3 regions of the Sphingobium sp. V4 genome follow, and region 1 is predicted to be linked to each of the others. Evidence: riboswitches for the same ligand, from Rfam matches in the RefSeq annotation. Region 1 holds a riboswitch; each other region holds the start of a gene.
What was found. Region 1 has a riboswitch for cobalamin ahead of cobW (cobalamin biosynthesis protein CobW). Riboswitches for the same ligand answer to the same signal wherever they lie in the genome.

Region 1 (10,783 bases):
CAGATGCCCGCCCTTGGCCGCGTGCCAACGGCCGAGCAGCGCTTCGGACTCCAATGTCACGGCATTGGCGACCAATCGCCGCCCCACAGGCAAGCGCGCCCAGAGCGCTTCCAGCAGCGCCTCCGACAGGCCTCCACCGATGAAGACCGCATCCGGCACGCCGTGTGGCAACAGGTCTGGCGCACGACCGGTCAGCACGTCGATCCGGTCCACGCCCAGCGCCGTGGCGTTCACTTTGATCCGGGTCGCGCGCACCGGATCGCCCTCCAGCGCGACGACGCGATTGGCGGGATGGGCCAGCAGCCATTCGATCCCGATCGACCCCGATCCCGCCCCGATGTCCCACAATAGTTCGCCCGGCCGTGGTGCCAAAGCAGACAGGGTCAGCGCCCGCACCGGCCTCTTGCTGATCTGCCCGTCATGATCGAACCATTCGTCGGCGATGCCCGATGCGCAGGACAGCACCCTGCCCTCTCCCGCGCAGTCGATCCCGATCGCGACGGGGTGCGCTATATCGTCCGGCATCGGGCTGTCGGCGCGCACGACCCGCACCCGCTCGCGCGGACCGCCCAGCGCCTCCAGCAGGTGCAGGGTCGATGCGCCGAAGCCCTGATCGCGCAGGTAGGCCGCCACCTCGCCCACCGCCGCGCCATCGCGCAGCAACGCTACCATGCGCCGCCCCGGCGCGAGGTCCGGCCGCAGCCGCGTAACCGGCGCCGCGTGCAACGGGACGCAGGCCATGTCCTGAACCGCCCAGCCCAGCCGCGCCGCCGCCAGCGAGAATGTGGAAAGCGTCGGACAGGCCACCCATTCCGCTCGCCCCAGTTCCTGGGCCAGGCTACGTCCCGCCCCGAACCAGAAAGGATCGCCCGACGCCAGCACGACCACCCGCCGGCCGCGCTCCGCCAACAACAGCGGGACGCCATCGGCGAAGGGGACTGGCCATTGCAGCATCCGCGCCCTATGCTCGCCCAGCAGCGCAAGATGCCGGGCCGGTCCCATGACCAGTTCCGCCGCATCGATCGCCGCGCGGGCTGGCGCGCCCAGGCCGTCCCATCCATCCTCGCCGATGCCGACGATCGTCAGCCATGGCCGTGCCGGACTATCAGCCATGCGCAACATCCTCATATTGGGCGGCACGACCGAAGCCAGCGCGCTTGCCCGCCTGCTCGCACAGTGCGGCGATCAGGCGACGCTCAGCTATGCCGGCCGGGTCGAAAGCCCGCGTCCCCAGCCCGTTCCGGTGCGGGTCGGCGGCTTCGGCGGGGTGGAGGGGCTGGTGGACCATCTGCGCGCGCAGGGCGTCACCCATCTGGTCGACGCCACCCACCCCTTTGCAGCGACGATGAGCGCCAATGCCGTGGCGGCAGCACGCATCGCCGCCATCCCTCACGTCGCCCTGACCCGTCCGCCATGGGCCGCCACCACCGGGGACCGATGGCGCCATGTCCCGGACCTGACGGCTGCGATGGAGGCGATCGACGGCCCCACCATGCGGATCATGCTGGCGCTCGGCCGGATGCACGCGGATGCCTTCGCTGTCCGCCCGCAGCATTTCTACCTGCTGCGCTTCATCGATCCGCCACTCGCGCCGCCGGCCCTGCCCCATCACCATCTGGTCGTCGATCGCGGGCCTTTCGACATGGATGGCGACGCGCGACTGATGCAGGCGCACCGGATCGACCTCATCCTCTGCAAGAATGCCGGCGGAACGGGCGCACAGGCCAAGTTGGCCGCCGCGCGCCACCTGGGCCTGCCCGTGCTGATGATCGATCGGCCCGCCCTGCCCGACCGGCTGGAACTGCATGATCCGCAGGCGGTGCTGCGCTGGCTCGATCATGGCGCCGACCGGGGCGTGTAGAGGATCGGCGCGCCATCGCGCGGGATCATCCGCGTCTGGCTCGATCCGACGATAACCAAAGTCCGCATGTCGGCCATGTCGGGCGTTGCCTGCGACAAGGGGACGACATGCAGCGTTTCCTCAGGCATCGACACCGCCCGCGCGAACAGGATAGGCCGGTCGTCTCCGCTCGCATCCCGCAGCAGGTCGAGCGCGCGCACGAAACCCTCCGGCCGGGCCTTGGATCGTGGATTATAGAGGGCGATAGCGAAATCCGCTTCCACCGCCAGCCGCAGCCGTCGCTCCACCAGCGCCCAGGGCTTGAGATTGTCCGACAGGTTGATGGCGCAAAAATCATGGCCAAGCGGCGCGCCCGCCCGCGCACTGGCCGCCAGCATCGCGGTAATACCCGGCAGCACGCGAATATCGAGATCGCGCCATGCGGCCGGCCCGGCCTCCAGCACCTCGAACACCGCCGCCGCCATCGCGAAGACGCCCGGATCGCCCGAGGACACAACGACGACCCGTCGGCCCGCCGCCGCCATCTCCAGCGCATGAGCGGCGCGTTCGCATTCCACCCGATTGTCGGAGGGATGCAGGGTCAGGCCATCGCGCGGTGCGATCCGCGCGACATAGGGGATATAGCCCACCACGTCGGTCGCCTCGGTCAATGCCGCCGTAACTTCGGGCGTGACCAGCGCTTCGCTGCCCGGTCCCAGCCCGGCGATGGCGATCCACCCGCTCATGGCCGCCGCCCCTGACCATGGATCAGCAGGATAGAGAAGTAGGGCGTGACCTTGTCCGCATCGGCCAGCGGCGTCACCTTCTGTTCGGGCATGGCGGCATGTTCGACCAGCCACGCCTCGGCCTCGCGCCCGGCCGCCGCAACCGCACGGCGCAGCTTGGGCAGGTTGCGGCCGATCTTCATGACCACCAATGCATCGGTGTCGCGGATACGGCGGGCCAGGTCGTCCTCGGGCAGCGTCGCCATCAGCACCGTCAGCACGTCGTCGCCCCAGGTGATCGGCGTTCCGCTCGCCGTCCAGGCGCCGGCCATGCCGCTGATCCCGGGTACGATCCGCACCGGCGCGGCGCCCGCCAGGCGGCTGTGCAGATGCATGAAGGAACCGTAGAAAAAGGGATCGCCCTCGCACAGCACGACGACATCCTCGCCCGCCCACGCCAGCGCCGCGAGCTTCCGGGTGCAATCGGCGTAGAAGGCCGACAGGCAGGCCTTGTAGCGCGGATCGCTCAGCGGAATCTCGGTCGTGACCGGATATTCCATCGCGATCTCGACCACGTCCGCACGCAGCATCCCCTCGACGATGCGCCGCGCCTGTCCCGGCCGCCCCGCCTTGCGGAAATAGGCGACATGGCGCGCCTCGCGCACCAGCCGGTCGGCCCGCACGCTTAACAAGTCCTGGGCGCCGGGGCCAAGGCCCACGCCATGGATGGTGCCCGGCATCCCGCTCATTCTGCGCGGCTCGCCAGGGCGTTGATCGCCGCGACCGTGATCGCGCTGCCGCCCAGTCTGCCATCCACGATGCAGCAGGGGACGGGCTGTTCCACCCAGAGCGCAGCCTTGGATTCGGCCGCGCCCACGAAACCGACCGGACAGCCGATGATCGCGGCCGGACGCGGACAGGCGGGGTCCGCCAGCATGTCCAGCAAATGAAACAGCGCGGTCGGGGCATTGCCGATCGCCACCAGCGCGCCCGCCAGATGCGGCCGCCAATATTCCAGCGCCGCGGCGGATCGGGTCGTGCCCATCGCCCGTGCCAGTTCAGGCACCGATGTCTCGCCCAGCGTGCACATCACCGGGTTCTCGGCAGGCAGTCGCGCCCGCGTCACCCCTTCGGACACCATCCGCACGTCGCACAGGATCGGCGCGCCGCTGGCCAGCGCCGCGCGAGCCGCCAGTGCAAAGCCTGCGGAAAAGCGGATATGCGGCGCCAGTTCCACCATTCCGGCGGCATGGATCATGCGGACGGCGACCGGCTCCTCCTCGCTCGAAAAGCGATCGAGCGCCGCTTCCGCGCGAATGATAGCGAAGGACTGGCGATAGATCTCCGCGCCATCGGTTTCGTAGACATAGGGCATCAATCGGCTCCCAGATAATCAAGCAGGGCTGCTGCATCCATTCCCGCCCGCTGCGGCGGCGCGCCGGCCCGCGCATCGCGCGCCAGATCGTATCGCCCTTCCCGCCCGGTAACGCACAGTTCGGCCGGCGCCGCCCGCGCGCAGCCCTTGGCGCAGCCCGACACATGCAGCCGCCCGGCGACATGGGGCGCGATCCGCCGCGCCAGCGCCCGCGTCTCGACGCTGGCCTGCGGACAGCGCGGCGCGCCGGGACACGCATCGACGCGCAGCAGCGGATCGGCCCGATCGCTCGACAATCCCGTGATCGTCCGCCCCGCGCCGCCTTCGACAATCAGGATACGCCAGGGAGTCAGCCGCACGGCAACATTCCCCAATTGCGCCAGCGTCGCAGCCTCGACCGTGCCGAAGGGCACGGCATAGGCGAAGCCCAGCGGATGCGGCCCCGGCCGGATCGACATGCCGACGCGTGCCGGCGCAAGGGCGCCCTGCGCCCAGCCGGGCAGCGGCGCGCGGTGGCGGACCATCCGCCCCGCATCCGCGCCGCCGCTTGCCAAGAACCAAGTCGCCAGCCGGATCAACTGATCCACTGCGTCGCCGGGTTCGACAGCCACGCCCGTCGGCCGGCCGTCTGCGCGCAGGATCAATCCACCGTGCGCCCCGCGCTCGATGCGAAAATCACTCATTTCTCCAATAAGTAAGGGCGCATCCTTGGTATCGACGATGAAGCCGACCTTGGCGGGCAAGGTCGGCAATTCCGCCAGCCGCGCCGCCAGTTCGCGCGCGATCCCCACTGTGTCGTCCCCCTCGGTCCAGTCCGGCGACACCAATATCGCCCGCCGCATTTCCATAATCGGATCAGCATGGATAAGTGCCAGCGCCTTCAGCCGTTCGACCAGCAAGGGCCAGGCCTGCGCGCTTACCCCCCGTATCTGAAGGTTGGCCCGACTGGTAAGGTCGATCAGGCCATTGCCGAACGCCATGGCCGCTTCGCAGAGCCCCCGTAGCTGAGCCCCGTCCAGGCGTCCCAGCGACGGGCGCACCCGCACCAGCAGGCCATCGCCCGCTTCCATCGGGTGCCAGGCGTCGGGGCACCGGCCCTTCACCACGCTCACGGCGCGCGCTCCAGAGCGGCGAGGATCGAGTTGCGGTGGGTGCGCCACAGGCCTGCGGCGTACAGCGCCGAAAAGCGCGCCCGCATCGCCGCCAGCGCCCCGGGATTGGTCTGTGCCAGGAAGGCACGCACCTCCTCCCGGCCAAGCGTGGCATCATGATAGAGGTCGAACAGATGATCGGGCACGCACCCGGCCAGATGGGCGAAGGCGCCCAGATGGTCGAGCGTGGCCGCCAGTTCCGCGCCCCCACGAAAGCCATGCCGCATCATGCCGTCGACCCAGCGGGGATTGGCCGCCCGCCCCCGCACGACCCGCGCGACCTCCTCGGTCAAGGCTCTTGTCTTTGGCCGCGCCGGATCGCGGGCGTCGAGATGATAGAGCGCCGCCTTGCCGCCCACCACGCTCTGGGCCGCAGCAAAGCCCGCCTCGTGCGCGGCATAATCGGCCGCCAGCAGCAGGTCGGTTTCCGGCAGGTCCTGCGCATGGACGAAGGCATCCGCCGCCGCGACGCGGGCGCGGAGCCCGGCCGCGTCCGTCACGCCGCCGTCCAGCGCATGGCGCGATGCGGCGAGCCATGCCTCCCCCGCCGCGCGCCGGGCCTCGACCGTATAGGTGTCGGCCGTTGCCCCCATGTCGAGACCATAATGTCCCGGCTCCGGCCCGTAGACACGCGGTGTCGGCGGCCTCCCGGCGAAGGGATTCCAGTCGGTCGGCTCGTCCCTGCCGCACAAGGCCCGCACCGCCTGTCCGAACAGGACCGGCAGCGTCGGGAAGGCGTCACGGAACAGTCCCGACACGCGCAACGTCACGTCGATCCGCGGCCGGTCCAGCATCGCGAGGGGCAGGATGTCGACCGCCGTCACCCGTTCGGACGCGAAGTCCCATACCGGCTCCGCGCCCAGCAGGTGGAGCGCCATGGCATATTCCTCCCCCGCCGTCCGCATCGTCGCCGATCCCCACAGGTCGACCACCAGCCCCCTGGGATAATCGCCCCGGTCCTGCAAATGGCGGCGGATCAGCTCCTCCGCCAGCCGCACGCCCTGCGCATGGGCGGCACGGGATGGCACCGCGCGCGGATCGACCATGAAGAGGTTGCGCCCGGTCGGCAGCACGTCGGACCGCCCCCGATGCGGCGAGCCTGAAGGGCCCGGCGCCACCCGCCGTCCGTCAAGCGCCGCGAGCAGGCCCGCGCGCTCGCCCTGCCCCTGCTCACCCCGACCAAAGACATGCAGCCCGTCGCCAAACTGCCCTTCCTTGATGTCGCAGACGAAGCGGTCGATCCGGCTGATCGCTTCGGCGGGCGACATGGCGTCATCTATGCCCAGCTCGGCCTCCAGCCCCCGGGTCCGCGCCTCGTCCCGGATGTCCGCCTGCAACCGCGTGCGCCGCGCCGGGTCCAGCCCATCGGCATTGGAAAATTCGTCGAGCAGCGTCTCGATCCGCCCCAGCCCGGCACCTTCCTGCGCCGGCGCGAGCGGCGGGGGCGCATGGCCGATCGTCACGGCGCCGATCCGTCGCTTCGCCTGCGCCGCTTCGCCCGGATCGTTCACGATGAACGGGTAGAGAACCGGCGTCGGCCCGACGAGCGCCTCCGGCCAGCAAACATCGGACAGCGCGACCGCCTTGCCCGGCAGCCATTCCAGCGTGCCGTGCGCGCCCATATGGACCAACGCGTCGACGCCCTCGGCGCGCAGCCACAGATAGAAGGCGACATAGGCATGGCGCGGGCAGCGTGTCAGGTCATGATAGCTGTCCGCCCGATCGGCGCTCCGCTCGCGCTCGGGCTGCAACGCCACGATCGCGGCGCCCCGGCGGACGGCGGCAAAGGCGAACATGCCGCCCTGCACGGCCGGGTCATCCTCCGGCGCACCCCAAGCTGCGTGGAGATCATCGCGCAGCGACCCCGGCAATGTCGCCAGCGCCGCGCAATAGTCGGCGAGCGGCCAGTGCAACCGCTTGATCTGGAGGTCGCCTACCAGATCGCCCGCCGCCGCGACGCCATAGCCCGCATCGGCAAGGTCGCTCAGCATGGCCTGCGCGGAGGCGATCGCATCCAGACCCACGGCATGGGCCATCTGGTGCACCTTGCCGGGGTAGGTCGACAGGATCAACGCCAGCTTCCGCACGCCCGCCGGGCGCTGGCGCAGGGTGATCCAGCCGGCCACCCGCTCTACGACCGCGGCGGTTCGCGCCGGGTCGGACCGATGCGCGCCGCGCGCAAACTCCAGCGCCGGGTCGCGCGCCTGCGCCTCCTTGAAGCTCACCACGCCCGCGAACAGCCGCCCGTCGACTTCGGGCAGCACGACATGCATGGCAAGGTCGGCGGGCGACAGGCCGCGCGGCGACTCCTGCCACGCCTGCCGCCCCGATGTCGCCAGCGCCAGCTGAAACACCGGCACGCCGGCGCCGTCGAGCGGGGTCGCGCCGTCCTCGCCCCGCGCCGAGAAGGCGGTGGCGTTGACGATCGCGGCGGGCGCAAGCGCCCGCACCCAGCGCGCGATCCAGCTGCGAATCTCGACCGGCTTCAGCGAAGGCGCGAACAGCCCGATCAGGTCGAAGCCGCGCTTGGCGAAGGTGTCTCGCAGCGCCTCGAACGGCTCCGTGTCGGCAGCGCTCAGGTAGGAGCGGTAGAAGATGAGGAGGACGCGCGGCCGAGTCAGACTCAAGGTAAGGGTCGCTGGACAGGTCACATTCCCATCCCAGGCCCCGACCGTCGGCAATGGCGGAACCGGGGCGACAGGGCCATCCAGCCCCGCTTCACGCGCCAGCAGTCCGAGCGCCGCCCCCGCCGCCGCCGGGCCGCCCTCGTCGCACAGCCGGGCCAATGTGCGCAGCCTCGTCACCGGCACGGTCGACGCGATGTCCAGCCGCGCATCGGGCCGCCCGTCGCCCGGCAACACCGCCAGCACGATCCCGCGCGTGCGCGCCAGCGCCTCCACCTGCTGCAATCCGTAGCTCCAGTAGGATGCGCCGCCGATCAGCCGGATCAGGATCGCCTTCGCGCCGCTCAGGGTCCGTTCGACATAGGTATCGACCGACAGGGGATGCGCCAGCGCGGCCAGATTGGCGAGCCGCAGGGTCGGCAATCGTCCCTGCGCCCGATGCCATCCCGCCGCGAAGGCGCCGAGGTCGCTGTCCGAAAAGGACAGCAGCACAAGATCGGCGGGCGCCTGCCCCAGATCCTGCGGGACAGCCGCTTCCTCGATCCCGTGAGTCTCGCGGAAGATGACGTGCATGGACGACGCTCAGTCCTGCAACACGGCCCGGATCGCGGCTTCGTCGATACGATCATGCTCGGCGATCACGACGAGCGCCGTTGCGCGTGCTTCGCCCGGCCGCCAGGGTCGGTCATAATGATGCCGAACCCGCGCGCCGACCGCCTGCACCAGCAGCCGCATCGGCTTGCCCGCAACGGCGGCATAGCCCTTCACCCGCAATATCCGCTGCGTCCGGGCCAACGCCTCGATCCGCGCGACCAGGTCGGCGGGATCGGCGATCTCGCCCAGAGTCATGACGACGCTGTCGAAATCCTCATGCTCATGATCCTCCTCGCCATCATGGTGCGAGGGTCGGCCCGCCAGGTCATCCTCGGCCGCCGCGCCCAGCCCCAGCAGCACCCGCGGGTCGATCACGCCGTCGACCAGTTCGATCACCGGCAGCGGCCGGGGCGTTTCCGCCGCAATGACCGCGCGGGCGGCGGCGACGCCGTCCGGCCCGGCCAGATCGACCTTGGTCAGCAGCACCATGTCGGCACAGGCCAGCTGATCCTCGAATACTTCGGACAGGGGCGTTTCATGATCGATGCCGGGATCGGCGCGCCGCTGGGCGTCCAGTGCCGCCAGGTCGGGAGCGAAGCGTCCGTCAGCCACCGCCTCCGCATCGGCAAGCGCGATCACGCCATCGACGGTGATGCGCGACCGGATCGCAGGCCAGTCGAATGCCTTGAGCAGGGGTTTGGGCAGCGCCAGTCCCGATGTTTCGATCAGGATATGGTCCGGACGCGGCTCCAGCGCCAGCAGCGCCTCCACCGTAGGGATGAAGTCGTCGGCCACGGTGCAGCAGATGCAGCCATTGGCCAGCTCGACGATATTCTCCGCCGGGCAATCGGGAATGGCGCAGCTTTTGAGGATGTCGCCATCGACGCCCAGCGTGCCGAATTCATTGACGACGACCGCCAGCCGCCGCCCGCCCGCATTGCGGATCAGATGGCTGATGAGCGTGGTCTTGCCCGCGCCCAGAAAGCCGGTGACGATCGTGACCGGCAGCTTGGCCAAATCGGCCATATCATTCTCCCGCGCGCCGGAACGACGACGGGCGGGGGCTTGCCGACGCCCTTCCTGGACGCCAGCCGGCGCGCGACGACGGGCGGGCGCGACCGCGCCCGGCATCCCGCACCGTGCAGCCCCAGCCGCACAGCTTCGTCGCTCAGACGGAAGAACCTACCGTGCCGCGGCCATCCCCTGGACCAGGGCAAGAGCGACCAGACGCCGGCAGGTCTCCTGGCTCGCGGGTCAAGGCTTGATGCACGCCTTCCCAGACCAGTGGGTCCAGTGGCCGCCCTCGACAAGAGGACATGTGCATCGCGCTCGCCGCTTACAGTTGCAGGGACAGCCGCGGAATTGAGGGGACAGGCCCCTCGCACCGCATTCCTATTTGAAGCCCCTCGCGGGGCACCGGCGCGATCTATGAGCCTGCCCTAGACCAAAATTCGGTCCAAGCCAATGGCGTTCAGCCCGCGACCCGCACCTCGATCTCGTCAAAGCGCTTCCAGCGGTAGATCCCGAAGCTGAGCGCCCAGCACAGGACGAACAGGCCGATGATGGCGAAGCCCAGGCTGTTGAAATGCTCGCCCAGGTCCGCGGCTATCCGCCAGGGCGCTCCGTCCAGTCCCAGCTTGTCGCCCACCAGCGCCATCGTCTCGATCCCGCCAATGACGATTGCGACCAAGGCCGAGATCAGGGTTATGGTGATGTTATAATAAAGTTTGCGGATCGGCTTGACGAAGGCCCATTCATAGGCGCCCAGCATCACCACGCCATCAGCCGTGTCGACCAGCGCCATGCCCGCCGCGAACAGCGCCGGCAGCACCAAGACCGTGCCGATCGCCACGCCATCCGCCGCCTGGCTCGCCGACAGGCCGAGGATCGCGACTTCCGTGGCCGTGTCGAACCCCAGCCCGAAGAGGAAGCCGAGCGGCGCCATGTGCCAGCTGCGGCGGACCAGCCGAAACATCGGGCGGAACAGGCGGGACAGCAGGCCGCGATTGCCCAGCAGCAGGTCCAGATCCTCCTCCACATAGGCGCCGCCGGCTCGGACATGGGCGAAGCTCTTCCATACCGACCGCAGGATCATCAGGTTCATCACCGCGATGGTGAACAGGAACAGCGCCGACACGCTGGTCGCGACCACGCCCCCGATCTCGCGGAAACTCTCGAAGCGCGACAGGGCGCTGGCGGTGAGAGCGATGGTGACGGAGGCGACGGCGATGATCGCGGAATGGCCGATCGCGAACCAGAAACCCACGGTAATGGGCCGCTGCCCGTCCTGCATCAGCTTGCGCGTCACATTGTCGATCGCCGCGATATGATCGGCATCGACCGCATGGCGCAGGCCCAGTCCCCAGGCCAGCAGCGCCGTCCCCAGCATCAGCGGCTGGGCATGAAACTGGGCGATGGCCCAGAGCCAGACGGCGACATTGGCCGCGACCAGCGCGCCCATCAGCCCGGTGACG
Region 2 (10,783 bases), on a different replicon from region 1:
GGCCGATCCGTAGGACAGATAGTCCGCCGGAACCTTGTCGAGATGGAAGCTGCGACGGTCGGCGACGGCCTGTCCCAGCAATCCGTCGCCGGCGTCGAACCGCTCCGGCAGGGGCGCATCGGCGGGAACGGCATAGGTGGCGTAACGGCGGAAGCCGTCGCCGTTGGCGATATACAGCGCGCCGGCCTGCGCCTGGAGATATTCGGCCAGAAAGGTCAGCGCGCTGTTGGCCAGTTCAGCCAAGGGCTGTTCGCCGCCGACCGCCTTGGCCAGGCCGAGTTGCCCTCCGCGCAACCATTCCTCCTGCAAGATCGCCAGCCTGTTGCGGATGAAAAGCAATCCGATGACGGCAAGAATCCAGAAGACGCCTACGACGAGTGAACGATTGAGAAAGGCAACCGTCGGATCGACGCCGGCCGGCGCGTAGAAAAAGCCCGTCGCGGTCAAGATGGTCGCCGCCGTGGCGGTGATCAATGGTACCTGTGGTCGCCGGGCCAGATAGGCCAGCACCACCGGAAGGAGATAAGCCACCCACACGGCCGTCCCCAGCGGGAAGACAAGGTCTGCGAGAAACGGCAGCATGAGCAGGGCGATCAGCCCTGCATAGAGCCAGCCCTGGACGAAATTGGTGCTACCAGCGTACTTGTTCTTCATGATGATCGGATCTGGACGAGCGGCCGGCCGACCGCGACGCACTGGATCAATACCCCCTTGCAAAGATGCCGGCCCCCGCGCGGCCGCTCCGCACGAACGAGCAAATCCGCAAAGAGTTCCCGCGACGCATCGCCATCAGGACGGAGGGGCCGCGTCGGCATCCTGCTCCGCAGCCTTTACATCGCTCCGCATCTGCCCATGGGCCAGAACCGCGAACAGGCCAGTTCCTCCGATGACATTGCCGACGAGCGCAGGCAGGATGAAGTCGGCCATCATCTCGGACAAGGACATGACGCCGTTCAGCCAGAGAAACGCGCTCTGGGACGAACCTGTCACGACATGGCTGAACCCGCCTAGCGCGATGACGTAAGTCAGCATCGAAATGACCCAGAATTCGCTGCCTTTCGCACTCGGAAGTATCCACGCGATGGCCGCCATCAGGAAACCGGCGGGGATACCAAGGGTCAGGGTCTGAAGCCCCTCCTGGCGCGGCAGCTTCTCCAATATATCCAGTGCGATCAGACGCTGGTCATGTGTGATGATGACTTCGTTCGCCATCAGCGCAGCCACGATGACGACGCCAAGCAGGTTCGCCAGGAGAACGGTGGACCAGAGGCGGAGCAGCCGACCCAGATTTTCCCAATCCGGATGCGCCGCGACGGGCAGAACCGCCGTGATGGTGCTTTCCGTGAACAGCTGAAGCCGCCCCATGATGACGATGACGTAGCCGACCGGATAGCCGAGGAGAAAAATAAGTTCCGCCCACCGTGTGTCGGGCAGGCGCATACGCAGATATAGTTCGGTGAGGAGCGAGGCATTGATCGCAAGGCCAGCTGCCATGCCGGACAGGACCATCGACAGGATGGGCCGCTTCAACTCCTCCTCGCCCTGTAGCCGGACGACCTCGTGGACGACCATCGGCGAACTCGCGCGCCGCTGGTTGACGTCGCGCGCTTCATCTGCCGAGAGCGCATGGTCGGGTTTCAAATGATCGTCCATCCTGGTGAGACGCCGAGGCGACCAGTCTGTTCCGCACCCGTTTCATTTGGTGCCGATCGCGTTTATCCCCGCGCGGCGCGCCTTCCGCCCAGACGGCGCCGGTTCTTCGCCACCGCCTTGCGGTAATGGGCGACCGAATGGGCGAGCGCTTCGTGGCCCGTTCGTCCGAGTTCGCCCGTCATCATCTTCCATTGCAGGATTGCGACTGCCTCGATCTTTTCCGCAACCATCCGGTGCGCCTCGATCGCGGCCGCCGGATTGCCGGCCATCAGGCGGGGAATGCGCAGCCCGATCACGGACCAGGCCTCGACGCCGAGGCTCCAGCAGTCGAAGGCGAGCGTGAAGGGAGTGGCTTTTGTCACGCCGGCGACAATGGTCTGTGGCGTGCAGGGTTCCGCGCTATCTTCATCCATGATCGCGAACGATGCAGCGGAAGCCGATATGGCTGGTCGCGCTGTCCACCGCCTGGGGATGGCGCGCTGCCGGCCGATAGCGTTGGCAATAAGTGGCGGCGCACAAATGCGATCCGCCCTTCAGCACCTTGCGGGGGATGGAGACGCGGGGCGTCGCTGGGTCGAAGCTCTCACGTTTCGTCCCGCCGCGGGGGTTGGACGGCACGCAGCAACTCCCCTTCGCCTTGCGCTCTATCCGGTGCTGGGCGAACCAGTCTGTCGTCCATTCCCATACATTGCCGATCATGTCGTAGAGGCCATAGCCATTGGCGGGATAGGAGCGCACGGGCGACGTGCGCTCATAGCCGTCCTCCAGCGTATTGCCGTAGGGAAAGGCGCCCTGCCAGTAATTAGCAAGCATCCGTCCGTCAGGCGCAAGCGTGTCGCCCCACGCATAGTCCGCCCCGTCCAGGCCGCCCCGTGCGGCATATTCCCATTCGGCCTCGGTCGGCAGCGCCTTGCCGGCCCAGCGGGCATAGGTTTCGGCATCCTGATAAGCGACATGAACCACGGGGTGATCGGGCAATTCCTCCGCGCTGCTGTCCGGGCCGTGGGGATGGCGCCAGTCCGTGCCGAAGCTGAAAGTCCACCACTGGCTGTAATCGAAAAGGTCCACCGGGCCGGCTGTGCGCTGGAAGAGGAGCGATCCGGCCCGCGCCATGGCCGGGTCCATGCCGGGATAATCCTTGGCGTCCGGCGCGATTTCCGCCAGTGTACGGTAACCGGTGGCCGCGACGAACAGGGCGAAATCCCGGTTGGTGACGGGCGCCTCGTCTATCCAGAAGCCGTCGACCTGGACCCGCCGGGCGGGCGCTTCCTCCGGATAGAAGCGGTCCGAGCCCATCAGGAAGGTTCCACCAGGCACGAAGCGCATGTCCTGCGTGCGTGCGACTGCGATCTCAGTCATGTCGGCTGTTCGGAAGATGGGCCGGCAAAGGCATGACGCGATATGTTCCAACGGACGGTGCAGGCTGCATTGTAGCGATGGAAGGCGGAGCGCCGCAATGGCCCGATCGGCAGATATTCTACTGGCGGCGCACGGATTTATTTCAGACGGAGCGGCAGCCCTGCTGCGACCAGCAGGACTTCATCGGCAATCGCCGCCACCCGCTGGTTCAACCGACCGGCATCGTCGCGAAACCGGCGGGCAAGCACATTGTCGGGGACGATCCCGAACCCGACCTCATTTGCGACGAGGATGATGTGACCGGAGAAGTCACCGATGGCCCGCGTCAACCGATCGCACGCGGCAGGAATGTCGGCATCCATCAGCAAGAGGTTGGACAACCACAGGGTCAGGCAGTCGACCAGTACGACATGGTCCCGGCCGTCGAGCGCCTGGATCGCTTCGGGGAGAGCGACGGAAGCATCGATCGTCCTCCAGCGCTGGTCGCGATCGGCCTGATGCCGGGCGATGCGGTCGCGCATTTCATCATCATGGGCCTGGGCGGTCGCGACGAATGTCAGGCGTCCTTCAAGCGACTCGGCGCGGTGTTGGGCATGGCGGCTCTTGCCGGATCTGGCGCCACCCAGCACGAAAAGGCGATGTCCGTCCATGCAAAGCTCCTTTTGGGCAGGGTCATGACAACCACGCGACGACAGCGGCGATCAGCCACAGCAGAATGCAGGCGCGGCGGTAAATGGCGAGCGCACGTCCGACATCGCCGGCGATCGCATCCAGTCCCTCGTCCCCGATCCATGGCTTGGCATGGACATGACCGTCATAGGATACGGGGCCGGCAAGGCGGACACGAAGCGCCCCCGCCATGGCCGCTTCGGGCCACCCGGCGTTGGGGGACGCATGGTTACGCGCGTCGCGCAACAATATACGCCAGCCGCCCCCGCCCGCAACGCAGAGCAGCAGGCCGGACAGTCGCGCCGGGATGATATTGAGCAGATCATCCGTCCTGGCTGCGGCCCAGCCGAAAGCGCGCCAGCGTTGCTCATAATGACCGATCAGGCTGTCCGCGGTGTTGATGGCCTTATAGACCCAGATGCCGGGCAGCCCCAGGACCAACAGCCAGAAGAGCGGAGCCACGACCCCGTCGCAAAAGCTTTCGGCGAGGCTTTCGATGGCGGCCCGTGCGACCCCGCATTCTTCAAGGGCCGCCGTGTCGCGGCCGACAATGGCGCTTACGGCGATGCGGGCGGCCGGCAGATCGCCGGTTTCCAACGCGATGGCTACCGGGCGGACATGATCGAACAGGCTGCGCTGGGCCAGTCCCGGCCAAGCGAACAGGGCAAGAGCCGTCCAGGCAAGACCTCCCGGAACCTGGGCTGCGAGGCGAGCCAGCATCCAGGCCAGGCCGCCGCTGCTCAGTACGAGCATCAGGACCGTGACAATACCCAGCGCCCGGCGCACGGCGAATGATCGCTCCGGCCGGTTCCAGCGCGTCTCGCATCCATCGATCAGGCGCGCGAAGCATCCGACCGGATGGCCTATGCGGCGATAGAGCGAATGGGGCCAGCCGAGCGCGGCGTCCAGCATCAGTGCGCCCAGCGCGACCGGATCAGCCATGCGCCATGACCCGCTCAAGACGGTCAAGCGCCGCCTGGTCGGGCGGCAGTCCGATCCGCAACCAGCGACGGTCGGGCTCATAGGGCCGCGTCAGGATCGCCGCGCGGGCCAGCCGGTCGAACAGTTGAGGCGCCTCGTCCGTCTCGATGAGCCGGAACAGCGGGCAGCGACCGATCGGCTGATGCCCGCATCGCACAAGCACGGCGTCAAGCCGCGCGGCTTCGTGGTCCAACCGCTCGCGGGTTGCCGCGATCCACGGTCGATCGCGATAGGCGGCGGTCCCGATCGCGATCGCCGCCGTGGAAAGTGGCCAGGCGCCCAACTGCTCCCGCAACGGCGCCAGCACTTGCGAGGGGCCGATCACGAAGCCAAGGCGCACGCCGGCCAGCCCGAAAAATTTGCCGAAGGAGCGGAAGACGAGCAGCCTTCGCGTTTCGCTCACCAAAGATGCAACGCTGATCGCCGGATCGCTGTCCGCAAAGGCTTCGTCGACCAGCAGCCAGCCGTGATGCGCGCGCGCCTCCAGCAATGCGCGCATTTGCTCCCGGTCCAGCCACCGACCGTCGGGATTGTTGGGATTGGCGAGGATCAGCGTTTCCGATGAGCCGCCCGTGGCGATCCATTCGATCGCTCTGGAGCCTACGATCATTTCGCCATGGGTGCGATAGCTGGGAGCGACATGGCGGGCCGGGCCGCCGATCAGGCACCCCGCCAGTCGCAACCCCGTTTCGGTTCCCGGTACGGCGCAGACATGCTGCGGGTCGACACCGAAATGGACAGCTGCTGCGGTTTCGAGTTGTCGCAAACTGTCGGGTTCGGGCAGGCGCCGCCAGTCGATGGAGAGTCCCGCCGTGCCGGGCCAGGCTTTCGGATTAATGCCGGTCGACAGGTCGATCCACGGTTCCGCGCCCGCCCCGAAATGGCGTTTCGCCGCCTCCAGCGCGCCGCCATGCCAGGTCCAGATGTCCGTCATGCCGCCTGAACCCACAGCAAGGCAGACAGGAGCAGCAGGCTTTCCGCCACCTCGATGCCCGCGCCATGCCCGTCACCCGAAATGCCGCCGATGCGGCGACGGAGCCACATGGCCCAGAGCGGCAGGATCAGGGGCGTCGCGAGCAGCGGGGGAGAGGCCAGTGCAATGACGGCGAGGGCCGCGGTCCATATCGCAAGATCGCGCACACGAACCGCGTTGCGGAACTGCGCCGCCAGCCCATCATGAAGTTGCGGCAGGGCGCGGGACCAGAAGAGGGGACCGATACGCGCGGCAAATGGGATGACCGCGATCATGGAGAAAGCCTGCGTCTCGATGAGCAGGCGGAGCAGGATCAGCTTGGCGATCAGTTGCAGGACGATGGTCACGACCGCGAAGCTGCCCACATGGGGGTCGGCAAGGACCGCGATCAGCCGCGCGCGGTCCTTGTGCGCTGCGCCGGCGGCATCGGCTATGTCGCCCAGCCCATCGAGATGAAGCCCACCCGTTATCCGAACCCACAGGGTCAATGCGCCGAGGGCGCCGAGCCACGGATCGATCAGCGCGCCACCCCAGGCAGCGACCGCGATCATCGCGCCGATGATCAAGCCGACCGCCGGAAACCAGCGGATCGAGGCAGCGAAATCCCCGCCGTCCGCGGTGACGCGGGGCATCGGCAGGCGGGTCAGGAACTGGATGGCGAGGATCAGCCCCTTCATGCGCGCAACCCCTTGATCCGGGCGGCGCGGGGCGTGCCCGGCCAGACGTCCAGCGAAAGCAGCGCACCATAAGGCAGGTCGAATGCCCACAGCTGCGGCAGGGGGATGCCGCAGAGGATGTGAAGCGCGGCACGCATCGCGCCACCATGGGTCACGACCAGCGTGGGGCAGGGCGCGAGGTCCGCAATGGCCGCGCCGATGCGGTCGACCAAGGCCGCCCAGCGCTCGCCTTCGGGCGGGGGGTGCAGGTCGGGATCGTTCCAGAAGCGCCCGATCGCGTCAGGATCAATGGCGCTGGCCGGCAAACCGTCCCATGCGCCAAAGTCCAGTTCGCGCCAGCGGGGATCGCTCTCCACCGGCAGGTGCCGGCCATCGCCGATCGCGCTGGCGGTCAGGCTGCATCGTTGCAGGTCGGACGTGGCCAGTCGCTCGACATCGAGATCCGCCACCTGCCGCACGCAGGCGCTGATGCCCTCCGTCGTGGGCGCGTCGTCGCTCCACCCCAGCATCAGACCGGGATGCAGCGGTGCGCCATGGCGCAGCAGGTGCAGCGGAAAGCTGTTCATGTCGATCCGGAGACGGCGGCTTGCGCGAAAGTCGCCATCTGATCATGCGCGGCCAAGGCAGCGCGGACGACGGCAGCGGCGACCGCTGCCCCGCTACCTTCCCCCAGACGCATCCCCAGCGACAGCAGCGGCGCAAGGTCGAGCTGTTCGAGCAATCGGGCATGACCTGGCTCGGCCGAACAATGGCCAGCAAGACAATGCGCCGTGATCGCGGGACGTTCGACGGCGAGCGGCGCGATCGCAGAGCAGCAGATGAAACCGTCGAGCAGCACCGGCACCGAGAGCTGGCGCGCGCGCAGCACCGCGCCCGCGATGGCCGCGATTTCCCGGCCGCCTACGAGGCGCAATGTCTCGAAGGCGGAGCGGGGCGCCGAGGCGTGGCGTGCGATCGCGCGGTCTATGACGTCGATCTTGCGGCTGATGCCCGCGTCATCGACGCCCGTGCCCGGACCGACCCAGGTTTCCGCTGCGGAGCCGAAGCTGCGCGCACAAATGGCAGCGGCGGACGTAGAGTTGCCGATGCCCATCTCCCCGAGGACGAGGAGGTCCAGGCCTTCTTCGACCACCGCCGCTCCGGCATTCAGCGCGTCGAGACATTCCGCGGCCGTCATGGCAGCCACCGCCGAGAAATCGGCGGTGGGCCGGTCCAGGTCGAGAGCGACGACCTTGAGGTCCAGCCCGGCCGCGCCCGACAATGCGTTGATGGCCGCGCCGCCCGCGCGGAAGTTGGCGACCATCTGCGCCGTGACGCCGGTCGGGAAGGCGCTGACGCCGTGGACAGTGACGCCATGATTGCCCGCAAAGACGGCCGCGCGCGCCCGGTCCATTCGGGGGCGTTCCCGGCGCTGCCAGCCCGCCAGGAAGATAGCGACGTCCTCCAGGCGACCGAGCGAGCCAGCCGGCTTGGTCAATTGCGCCTGCCGCGCGCGGGCGGCCGCCTCCGCCACCCAATCCGGCGCAGGCAAGTCGGACAGCGCGGCTTCGAAGGCGGCGATCGAGCCATAGCTGGTCATTCGGCGACAAATCCCGGTGGCGGCGTGCGCGTGATGAAATGACCTTTGACGCCCTGGGGCCAGTGTGAAAAGGGCACGCGGCCATGTTCGCTCGCCGCATAATGGACGGCATAGTCGAGGATGGCGCGGGCGGACTCTTCGCCCGGCTCGAAACGGCCCAGCACATAGCCGACCTTGTCCGGCGCGCGCAGGTGGACGGTGCAGAAATCCTGGCAGGCGAAGAGGCACGGCATTTCCTGCACGGCGATGCCATCATAGCGCGGATCGCTGGCCTTCACGCGTTTCAGGGCGGCGGCCAGTCGCGCGCCACCGCGCGCGCCGTCCTGATCTTCCCGCGCGTCGCGACTGTGACGGCAAGTGTTGCACGCCACCACGGCCGGTCCCGTATCGACCGGCTTCAGCACTGGACATCTCGCTCAACAAATATCGGCACGGCTACCCCCCATCGACAATGCCGCCCGAACCGGCCGATGCGATTGCCCTGGCGCGCACGACATCGACCGCGCTTCGCGCGGCTTCCCTGTCGTCGCTCGGGTTGACCCCCGTCCGCCCGGCTCACCCTGTCCGCGCGAAAGACGACGGCGACAGGCAGGTCTCCTGGCTTGCGGGTCAGCGCCGGTCGGCCGCCTTCTCGGGACATTCGTCCCAATGGCATATGGCCGATGGCTCGCCGCGTACAGTTGCAGGGGCAGCCGGGTTTGTCCCGTTCCCATCTTCGTCCCCGTCTCCGGGGAACCTGTCGCGACGCCGCGTTACATCGATTTCGATGGCGCGGTCAACGGGCTGCGCGCCAGCGGCGTGACCGTTGGCCAGGCTCCGCCCAGATGCACCTCCGCCTCGATCCCATAGACATCGCGAAGATGGCCGTTGGTAAGGACATCCGCAGGCGTGCCGTCGGCGACCAGCCTTCCCTGATCGATCAGCAGGAGCCGGTCGCAATAGCGAGCCGCCATGGTCAGGTCATGAAGGACGGCGATGACGAGCGCGCCGTCATGCGCTTGTGCGCGGAGCAGGTCCATGACGTCGATCTGGTGGCCGGGGTCCAGGCTGGCGAGCGGTTCGTCGGCGATCAGGGTGGGCGCTTCGACCGCCAGCGCCCTTGCCAGCAGTACACGTGCGCGTTCGCCGCCGGACAATTCGGTCGCGACTCGCTGCCGCAGGTCCAGCACATCGGCCCGCGTCATGGCCCGCTCGATGGCGGCGGCATCGTGCGGGCCGATCCGCGACATGGGTCCGAGATGGGGCAGGCGACCGAGGCCGACCAGGCGCTCGACCGTCAGAGGCCAGTGCAGCGTCTGGCCCTGGGGAAGATAGGCGATCCGCCGGGCGAGGTCATCGCGGCGCATGGCGGCCACATCTGAGCTGTCGATCAGGACGCGCCCCTGCGCGGGTACCAGCGCCAGCATGGCCCGCGCGAGGGTGGATTTGCCGGCGCCGTTGGGACCGACGATCCCTACCAGCGCCCCGGCGCCGAAGGTTGCCGAAACGCCGCTCAGCACCTGGCGGCGGCCCAGTGCGACGCAGACCCGGTCCAGTTCGAGCATCACCATAGCCGCCGCTCGCGCATCAGGTGGAGGAGGAAGATCGGGATGCCGAGAAATGCTGTCACCACGCCCAGCTTCAACTCGTTCGCCGTGTCGATCAACCGCACCGCCATGTCTGCGAGGGTCAGCAATGCCGCGCCGCCCAGCGCCGAGGGCAGCAGGATCGCCGAAGGGCTGCGGTCCGTCAGCGGGCGCAGCAGATGCGGCACGATGAGGCCGATGAAACCGATCGCGCCCGACACGGCTACTGCGCCGCCCACGCCGATGGCCGTGCCCAGCATCAGCCGCAACCGCGTGCGGCGAAGGTCGACGCCCAGCGCCTGCGCGCCATCCTCGCCAAGGGTGAGTGCATCGAGCGATCGTGCATTCCACAGCAATAACGCCAGGCCGGCGACGATGCAGGGCAGGGCGATCCAGAGATGGTCGAACGACCGATTTTCCAGGCTACCCATCAGCCAGGTCATGATCTCCATGGCGGCGAAGGGATTGGGTGACAGGTTCAGCGCCAGGGCAATCCCGGCCTGCGCCACGGTCGCCACGGCGATCCCGGCCAGGATCAGCGTCAATGGACTTTCCGACCGACCGGCCAGCAGGAACAGCAGCAGCAGCGAGAGACAGGCGCCGCCAATCGACAGAAGCGGCAGCATCACCGGATGGATGTTTGCAAGGCCGTAATAGATCGCGGCGACCGCGCCCAGCGCCGCGGCGCTCGATGTGCCGAGCACCGACGGTTCGGCCAGAGGATTGCGCAGATAGCCCTGCATCGCGGCGCCAGCCAGCCCCAGCATAGCGCCGACGGCAAGGGCAATCAGCGTCCGGGGCAGGCGCAGTTGGAACAGGATCACGCGTGTAGCATGATCCGCCCCGCCGAAGAGCGCCGCCCAGATCCGCGCGATCGGAATGTCGACCGGGCCGAGCAGCAGCGAGCCAATGGTCGCAGCGGCCGCCACGGCCGCCAACCCGGCAAGGAGCATGGCGCGATTGTGCGTCGTCTCTGTCATCTTATCGCCTTGCCACGCATGAAGGTGCGATTATGGGAAGACGCATGTCGCGCAAGGTCTTTCTTCTCTTCGCCTGCCTGTGTGCCGCCATGGCAGGTTCCGGGCTGTTGGCCACCGCCTTCCGCGCCGCGCCCAGCGCAACCCGGCCGCCGCAGCGGATCGTGTCGCTCAACCTGTGTGCCGATCAACTGGTGCTGGCGCTGGCCGATCGGCGACAGATCGCGGGATTGACCCGCAATGCCGTCGATACCCAGATGTCGGCCGAAGCGGCAAGGGCGCGCGGATTGCCGATCCTCACCCATTCCGCCGAGCAGATACTGACCATCGGCCCCGATCTGGTGGCGGGT
Region 3 (7,214 bases), on a different replicon from region 1:
TGACCGGCACCGGCACGCTGATCGACGACCTGATGCAGCGCATGGGGCTGGTGAACCTTGCCGCAAAACTGGGGAAGCCGGCGCTGGCGCAGGTCAGCCTGGAGGAAATGGTGGCCGCCCGGCCCGATTTCCTGATCGTGGAAAGCGCGACCGACCGCATCACCGATCAGGGCAGCGAAATGCTGCACCATCCCGCGCTGCGCGACATTCCACGCATAAGTATCCCACAGGCCTGGACGGTGTGCGGCGGTCCCAGCTACACGCGCGCGGCGCGTAGCATGGCGGATCAGATCATGCGGTTGGACGGCGCGCATCGCTGACAGGCTTCCGGAGCGATGGCGCGACGTCCCTGTCATCAGAAGGTCAGCCGCACGCCGCCATAGGCAGCGCGACCGGCGGTCGCGAAGCTGAACACTTCCTCATATTGCTCGTCCGCCAGGTTCTCGATCCGGCCGAACAGCGCCACATTGCGGGACACCCGGTAGTCGAGGCTGAGGTTTACCAGCACATATTCCCGCATCGACACGGTCACGGGGACATAGCTGGGATCGGTATAGGCGGTGTCGGTCGTCCTGCCGTTATAGCGGATCGTCAGCGTGGTCGCGAAGCGCTGGTCGGCACTCGTCACCGTGGTGTTGACGCTCGCGACATGCCTCGGCCGGCGGATTTCGCGGACGCCATCCTCCTTCGCCTTCAGCCAGGTATAGGCCAGGTCGAAGCGCAGTTGCGGCAGGGGCTGGGCGCTGACGAACGCTTCGATGCCATGCTGCTTGCTCTTCGTGTCGCGGTTGGCGGGCGTCGCGACATAGGCCGGTGCGGGATAGGAGGTATAGATTTCATTGTTCAGCGTGGAATCGAACCAGGTCGCACTGATCGTCGCCCAGCCACCGACGCTCTGCTCCAATCCCGCCTCCCAGCCTTCTGACTTTTCCGGCTTCAGGTTCGGGTTGCCGATATAGGTGCCGTCCATATAGCCATAAAGTTCGTAATAGCCCGGGTTCTTGACGCCTGTACCATAGGCGGCGCGGATGCGCGTGCCCGTGGGCAGCAGATAGCTGCCCTGGACCCGCCAGGTCGTGGTGTCGTCGAACCGGTCATTTTCGTCATAGCGCACCGAACCGCCGAGCGAGAGGCCGCCCGCCGTCAGTTCATACTGGCCGACCACGCCCAGATTGTCGGTATGCCGCTTGCCCATGAAAGCGAAGCTCGACAGGTTGCGGAAGCTTTCCCGCTCCACATCGACAGCGCCGGTAATACGGTGCGTGACCGCCTCGGTGCCCAGTGTCAGGCTGGAGGTGAGGGAGCCTTTATAGCGCCGTCCCTTGTCGCCATAGTCGAAACCATAGGAGGCATAGCCCTTGCGCGTAGTGTCCGCGAACTGGCCCGACAAGGTGCTGATCCAACGACCGTCCAGTCCCGTGATCTGCGCCGAAAGCAAGCCATAGAGCGCTTCGTTACGATACCGCACGCCGGGGCTGTCGACGGTGTAGCCGAAGAGCGGGCTGGACGGATCGAATTCGCTGTTGTTGGTGTCCGCCTTGGTCAGGCTGTAGCGTACCACGCCGGTCAGCTTGATATTGTCGGTCGGCGTCCAGTTCAGCTTTCCGCTCGTGCCCAGGCTTTGCGAGCCGATGTCCCTGCTGCCGCCGCGCGCGGTAGGATAGCCGTCCGTGTCGTAATAGGACGCGGACAGCGCATAATCGAGGGCGTCGCCGGCGCCCGCGACGCGTGCCGCGCCGCTGACGGTGCCAAAGGAGCCGCCCTCGATCCGACCCCTGATGCCCGGCGCTTCGCGGCCCGACAGGGTGATGTAGTTGATCACGCCGCCGATCGCATCGGAGCCGTAGAGTGAGGATTGCTGGCCCCGCAATATCTCGATCCGGGCGGCCGGATCGGCGATCAGCGTGCCGAAGTCATATTCGCCATAATAGGGATCGGCCGCCTCGATGCCGTCGATCAACACCAGTACATGGTTGGATTCGCTGCCGCGCAGGCGAACCTGAGTCTGGCCACCGACCCCGCCGATGCGGCTGACGGCGATGCCGGGTACGTCGCGCAGCACGTCGGACACGATCCGCGTCTGCCGCGCTTCCAGCGTGGCATTGTCGATCACCGTGACGGACGCGCCCAACTGGCTCGCCTTCACGCCCTCGCCGGAGCGTGACGCGGTGACGATGATCGCGTCGCCGGGCAGGGCGCTGGCTTCGCCGTCGGGCGCTTGCGCCAGCGCGGGCGCCGCCGCCGTTATGGCAATCAGGGAAATGGTCGTGACAAATTTCATGGAGGCCCCCTCCGAACACCGGCAACGAAGGCGGGGCCTGCCGATGCGCAGCGTGCGATCGACCGGCGCAGGACCGGCGAGCCGGCGTCATGCGCCCGCATACCCTGCGCCGAAGCGGCCCGCGCCGCTTGGTCGTCGCTCGACGGACATTCTCCGTGCCCCGGCCTTTCCCTGGACCTGGGACAATGAGCGACCCACGCCGGCAGGTCTCCTGGCTCACGGGTCGTCGCGCGATGCACACCTTCCCAGGTTTCCCCAGTGGCCGTCCCGGATCGTTCCGGAACCCGTGCATCGCGCTCACCGCTTACAGTTGCAGGGACAGCCCTGGATTTGCCGACCTCTGAACGAAGCCGCCTCACCATGTTCCCATTCAAGCCCCGAGGGGCACCGGCGCGATCATGTGGGGCGCATCTGCTCCCCACGCGCCTGCCCATAGCGCCGGGCGCCATTTTCGCAAACGGCTTTCGCGTTGGGGGGCTGGAAGCCCAGCTATGGACCCCGGGAAACATGTAAGGCGAATGGCGCCATATGCTGGACATTCCACGGGCCAGATCCTGACGCGAAAATATCCAGTGCTTTTTCGGGCTATGGGACGCATTGGGCCGTAGCGAACTTCTCATGCGGCATTTCGCCGGTTTCAGTCCGCAAGGCGTCGAGCGTCATAAGCCCGCCATCTCCGGAGAGGGATATCGCAAGCGGCCCCTTTCCGTTTGCAAAAACGGTGAAAAACCACAAAGGGGGCCAAATCGAGGGGAGCGCCATGAAGAAGCCGTGTCTGTCCATCCTGTTGTTGGCTGTCCCGACTGTCGCTTGGGCCGAAGCGCCGGGGGATGCGCCGTCCATCGTCGTGACCGGCGCGGGGCTTGACCTGCCGCCGGGCACGCCGGCCTATGGATCGGTGGTGATCGAGCGGCAGCGGCTGCTGGACAGCGCATCCGGGCGGATCGAGACGGTGCTGGGCGATGTCGCCGGCTTCCAGCAGTTCCGCCGGTCGGACAGCCGATCCTCCAACCCGTCCAATCAGGGCGCGACGCTGCGCGCGCTGGGCGGCAATGCGTCGAGCCGCACGCTGATGCTGCTCGACGGGGTGCCGATCGCCGATCCCTTCTTCGGCTATATCCCCTTCAGCGCGCTTGTTCCTGAACGGCTGTCGGTGGTGCGCGTCACCCGCGGAGGCGGCATCGGCGCCTTCGGAGCGGGCGCGGTCGCCGGCACGATCGAGATGGCGAGCGCGACCCGCGACCAGTTGCCCGATGTCGCCGCCAGCGCCTTCTACGGCAGCCGCGATTCGACCGAATTGTCGGCGACCGTGACGCCCGACCTGGACAGCGGCTATGTCTCCCTGTCGGGCCGCTGGGACCGGGGCGATGGTTTCCAGACAACGCCAAAGAGCCAGCGCAACGCCGCGACCATGCCGGCCGCCTATGATGGCTGGTCGACCAATCTGCGCGCCGTCGCGCCGATCGGCGCCACGTCAGAACTGCAATTCCGCGCAACCCTGTTCGAGGATAAGCGCACGCTGCGCTTTGTCGGCGCGGACAGCATGAGCCAAGGGCAGGATGCCAGCATCCGTTATATTTCGCGGGGGCCGTGGCAGGTCGATGCGCTGGCCTATATCCAAACGCGCAACTTCTCCAACATCGTCATTTCGTCCTCCAGCTTCCGCAAGTCGCTCGACCAGCGCAACACGCCATCCACCGGCCTTGGCGGCAAGATCGAACTGCGGCCGCCGGTGGGCGCCGACCATGTGCTGCGAATCGGCGCGGATACGCGCTTTGCGACCGGCGACATGTACGAGGACGCCTATAACGCCAATATCGCCAGCAATCCGCGCACCTTCCTGCGCCATGCCGGTGGCGATCAGCGGACGACCGGCCTGTTCGTCGAGGACGACTGGAGCATCGGAAAACTGGTGCTGACCGGCGGCGCGCGGGCGGATCGCTGGACGATCCGCAACGGCTTCTACCGGCAGGTGAGCGCCACGACCGGCGCGGCGACTGGCGGGGACTTTGCCGACCGGTCCAACTGGGAAGTGTCGGGACGGGTGGGCGCGCTCTACAAGGCCAGCGACGCACTGGCGTTACGGGCGGCGGCCTATAGCGGGTTCCGCCTGCCGACGCTGAATGAACTTTATCGCCCCTTCGTCGTCTTTCCGATCACGACACGGGCCAACGATGCGCTGGTGCCGGAAAAGCTGAAGGGGGCGGAAGCCGGGATCGACCTGACCCCGGCCGAGGGGATCAGCCTGTCGGCGACCGCTTTCTACAATCGGCTGGACGACGCCATCGCCAATGTGACGATCGACAGCATCACCCGCCAGCGGCGGAATGTCGAACGGATCGTCGCCAAGGGGATCGAACTGACGGCGGCGGCGGCCCTGGGCGATGTCCGCCTGTCGGCCTCCTACGCCTATAGCCACAGCACGGTCCATGCGCCCGGCGCGGCCTTTGACGGCTTCACGCCGGCGCAAAGTCCGCGCCATGCCACCAGCGCGACGCTGGCCTGGGCGCCGCAGCAGGGGCCGTCACTGTCGGCGACCCTGCGCTATGTCGCGGATCAATATGAGGATGATCTGCAAAGCGACGTCCTGCCCGACGCCTTGACCATGGATGCGGTCGCGCGTCTGCCAATCGGCCATGGCGTGAGCTTAGTGGCGCGTGGCGAAAATCTGTTCGACGAGGAGATCGTGACCCGCAATGCGGGCGGATCGATCGACCTCGGCACGCCGCGCACGCTCTGGATCGGCCTGAGCTTCAGCCGCTGACCCAGTGCGGCAACAGCGCCGAACTCGCATTTCCCCTCCCGCGCCGGCCTTCGTGAAGGCGGCGCCTGGCGACGTCATCCGGTTCAAGCCCGGATGAGGTGCCCCCGCGCGGCGACGGTCAGGTTCAGGTCGTCGCCCGCTTGTCAAACGCATGGAACGGTTCGACCGGCGCATCCGTGGCATCGATCCGCGCGACCTGCGCTGCGGGCGGACCATCCTGCGCCAGGGCGATGAAGCGGTCGATCCGGTCCGCCTCGCCCTGAACCAGCGCCTCGACGCAGCCGTCGATTCGATTGCGGACCCAGCCCACCAGCCCCAGCCCGCGCGCCGTCTCGACCGTCCAGGCGCGGTACCAGACGCCCTGGACCCGGCCGTGGATCATCAGGCGGCGGGCGACAAGCGGCATCAGTGCAGCCGCTTGATCCAGGTCTGTCCGCCCTCGCGCACCTCGACGATGAAATTGGGGATGGCGCGGACCAGATCCGACAGGCGTTTATAGCCATAGTTGCGCGCGTCGAAGCTGGACCGGTTGCCGGCCAGCTGGCCGACGCTGCCCAGCGCGGCGAAGCCCTTTTCGTCGCGCTTCACTGCGTCATAGGCGTCGATGAGCAGTTTCACCACCTCGGGATCGACGGGCTTGGCCTTGCTGTCTTCGGTTTCGGCCGCCACGGCCTTGGCAGGCGCGGCCTTGGCCGTGCGCTTCGCGGCCGGCTTCGCCACCGGCACCTCGGCCGCCTCCAGCGCGGCGACGTCGATGAAACGGGTGCAGGCGCGGCGGAAGCCCTCCGGCGTATTGGCATTGCCGAAGCCATAGACGGGAATGCCGTTCTGGCGCAGGCGCGTGACGAGCGGGGTGAAGTCGCTGTCGCTGGACATGAGGCCGAAACCGTCGACGCGCCCGCTGGCCAGCAGGTCCATCGCATCGATGGTCATCTTCATGTCGGTGGCGTTCTTGCCCCTGGTGAGGTCGAACTGCTGCTGCGGCTCAATCGCCTGAGTGATGGACAGCGCCGCCCAGGCCTTCAGCGTCGCCTTGCTCCAATTGCCATAGGCACGGCGGATGTTGACGGTGCCAAGCTCCGCCAGCACGGTCATGACCGAGTCGAAATGCGCCGCCGACGCGTTGTCCGCATCGATCAGGAGGGCGATATTGCCCCGGCCTTCCAGCGGTGTCGCCATCGGTGCTGACCCCTTCAGGCAGGCGAGAAGGCGCCGCTTTCCTCATCCAGGACGTGCAGTTGCCCGTCCGAAATGGCGAAGAAGCTGCCGACCAGTTTCAGTTCGCCCTTGCGTTCCTTCGACCGGACGCAGGGAAAGGTGCGCAGGTTGGCGAGGCTGACCTTGACCGCCTCCAGTTCCATCGCGCGCTCCACGTCGCGGTCGCGCTGCTCGCCATAGCGGCCCACCACCGTCTCGCGCGCGCCATCCAGCAATTCGATCCAGTTGTGGATGAAGCCGCCTTCGCCCGGAGGCGCATCCTTCAGGTCATGGCTGAGCGCCGCCTTGCAACCGCCGCATTTGCCATGGCCCATCACGACGATCTCGCCGACCTTGAGCACTTGCACGGCAAATTCCAGCGCCGCCGACACGCCATGATGGCCCGGATTGGTCTCGAAGGGCGGCACCAGCGCGGCGACATTGCGCACGACGAAAATCTGGCCGGGACTGGTGTCGAAAATCTGCGCGGGATCGACCCGGCTGTCGGAACAGGCGATCACCATCACCTTCGGGCTTTGCCCCTCGTTCAGTTCGTCCCATCGCTCTCGCTGCTGGCTCCAGCCGGTGTCGCGGAAGCGGTGATAGCCCTGGAGCATGTCGGCAAAGTCGGTCATGGCCGCGTGATGTGCCGCACAAATAGGGGGCTGGCAAGAGCGGCCGCGCATCGCTATCTGGGGCGCATGACCGACATCGCCCCCATTCCCGGCATCGCCAAGCCGGAACGCGCCCGCAAGCCCGACTGGATTCGCGTCAAGGCTCCGACCAGCCCCGCCTATCATGAGACGCGCAAGCTGATGCGCGACAAGGGGCTGAACACGGTCTGCGAGGAGGCGGCCTGCCCCAATATCGGCGAATGCTGGACCAAGAAGCACGCCACGGTGATGATCCTGGGCGATGTCTGCACCCGCGCCTGCGCCTTCTGCAATGTCAAGACCGGGATGCCCCGCAAGG

Region 2: another riboswitch for cobalamin. It lies ahead of K3M67_RS07185 (DUF1636 domain-containing protein); the one in region 1 lies ahead of cobW (cobalamin biosynthesis protein CobW).
Region 3: another riboswitch for cobalamin. It lies ahead of K3M67_RS07165 (TonB-dependent receptor plug domain-containing protein); the one in region 1 lies ahead of cobW (cobalamin biosynthesis protein CobW).

Annotation. Positions count from the first base shown of each region.
Region 1 is NZ_CP081002.1:342,839-353,621, forward strand. Features, by position in the region: gene cbiE (precorrin-6y C5,15-methyltransferase (decarboxylating) subunit CbiE) at 1-1,113, opposite strand, end outside; gene K3M67_RS17255 (cobalt-precorrin-6A reductase) at 1,112-1,861, shown strand; gene cobJ (precorrin-3B C(17)-methyltransferase) at 1,837-2,586, opposite strand; gene cobI (precorrin-2 C(20)-methyltransferase) at 2,583-3,305, opposite strand; gene K3M67_RS17270 (precorrin-8X methylmutase) at 3,311-3,940, opposite strand; gene K3M67_RS17275 (ferredoxin-like domain-containing protein) at 3,940-5,010, opposite strand; gene cobN (cobaltochelatase subunit CobN) at 5,049-8,288, opposite strand; gene cobW (cobalamin biosynthesis protein CobW) at 8,298-9,335, opposite strand; cobalamin riboswitch at 9,525-9,745, opposite strand; gene K3M67_RS17290 (HoxN/HupN/NixA family nickel/cobalt transporter) at 9,781-10,783, opposite strand, start outside.
Region 2 is NZ_CP081001.1:1,408,863-1,419,645, reverse strand. Features, by position in the region: gene K3M67_RS07235 (response regulator) at 1-654, opposite strand, end outside; gene K3M67_RS07230 (formate/nitrite transporter family protein) at 790-1,641, opposite strand; gene K3M67_RS07225 (hypothetical protein) at 1,716-2,066, opposite strand; gene K3M67_RS07220 (formylglycine-generating enzyme family protein) at 2,059-3,012, opposite strand; gene cobU (bifunctional adenosylcobinamide kinase/adenosylcobinamide-phosphate guanylyltransferase) at 3,150-3,662, opposite strand; gene cbiB (adenosylcobinamide-phosphate synthase CbiB) at 3,685-4,623, opposite strand; gene K3M67_RS07205 (threonine-phosphate decarboxylase) at 4,616-5,596, opposite strand; gene K3M67_RS07200 (adenosylcobinamide-GDP ribazoletransferase) at 5,593-6,312, opposite strand; gene K3M67_RS07195 (histidine phosphatase family protein) at 6,309-6,878, opposite strand; gene cobT (nicotinate-nucleotide--dimethylbenzimidazole phosphoribosyltransferase) at 6,875-7,891, opposite strand; gene K3M67_RS07185 (DUF1636 domain-containing protein) at 7,888-8,295, opposite strand; cobalamin riboswitch at 8,462-8,646, opposite strand; gene K3M67_RS07180 (ABC transporter ATP-binding protein) at 8,644-9,441, opposite strand; gene K3M67_RS07175 (FecCD family ABC transporter permease) at 9,435-10,409, opposite strand; gene K3M67_RS07170 (ABC transporter substrate-binding protein) at 10,481-10,783, shown strand, end outside.
Region 3 is NZ_CP081001.1:1,401,414-1,408,627, reverse strand. Features, by position in the region: gene K3M67_RS07170 (ABC transporter substrate-binding protein) at 1-320, shown strand, start outside; gene K3M67_RS07165 (TonB-dependent receptor plug domain-containing protein) at 356-2,281, opposite strand; cobalamin riboswitch at 2,466-2,687, opposite strand; gene K3M67_RS07160 (TonB-dependent receptor plug domain-containing protein) at 3,042-5,045, shown strand; gene K3M67_RS07155 (acylphosphatase) at 5,170-5,451, opposite strand; gene K3M67_RS07150 (NYN domain-containing protein) at 5,451-6,224, opposite strand; gene K3M67_RS07145 (carbonic anhydrase) at 6,239-6,877, opposite strand; gene lipA (lipoyl synthase) at 6,887-7,214, shown strand, end outside.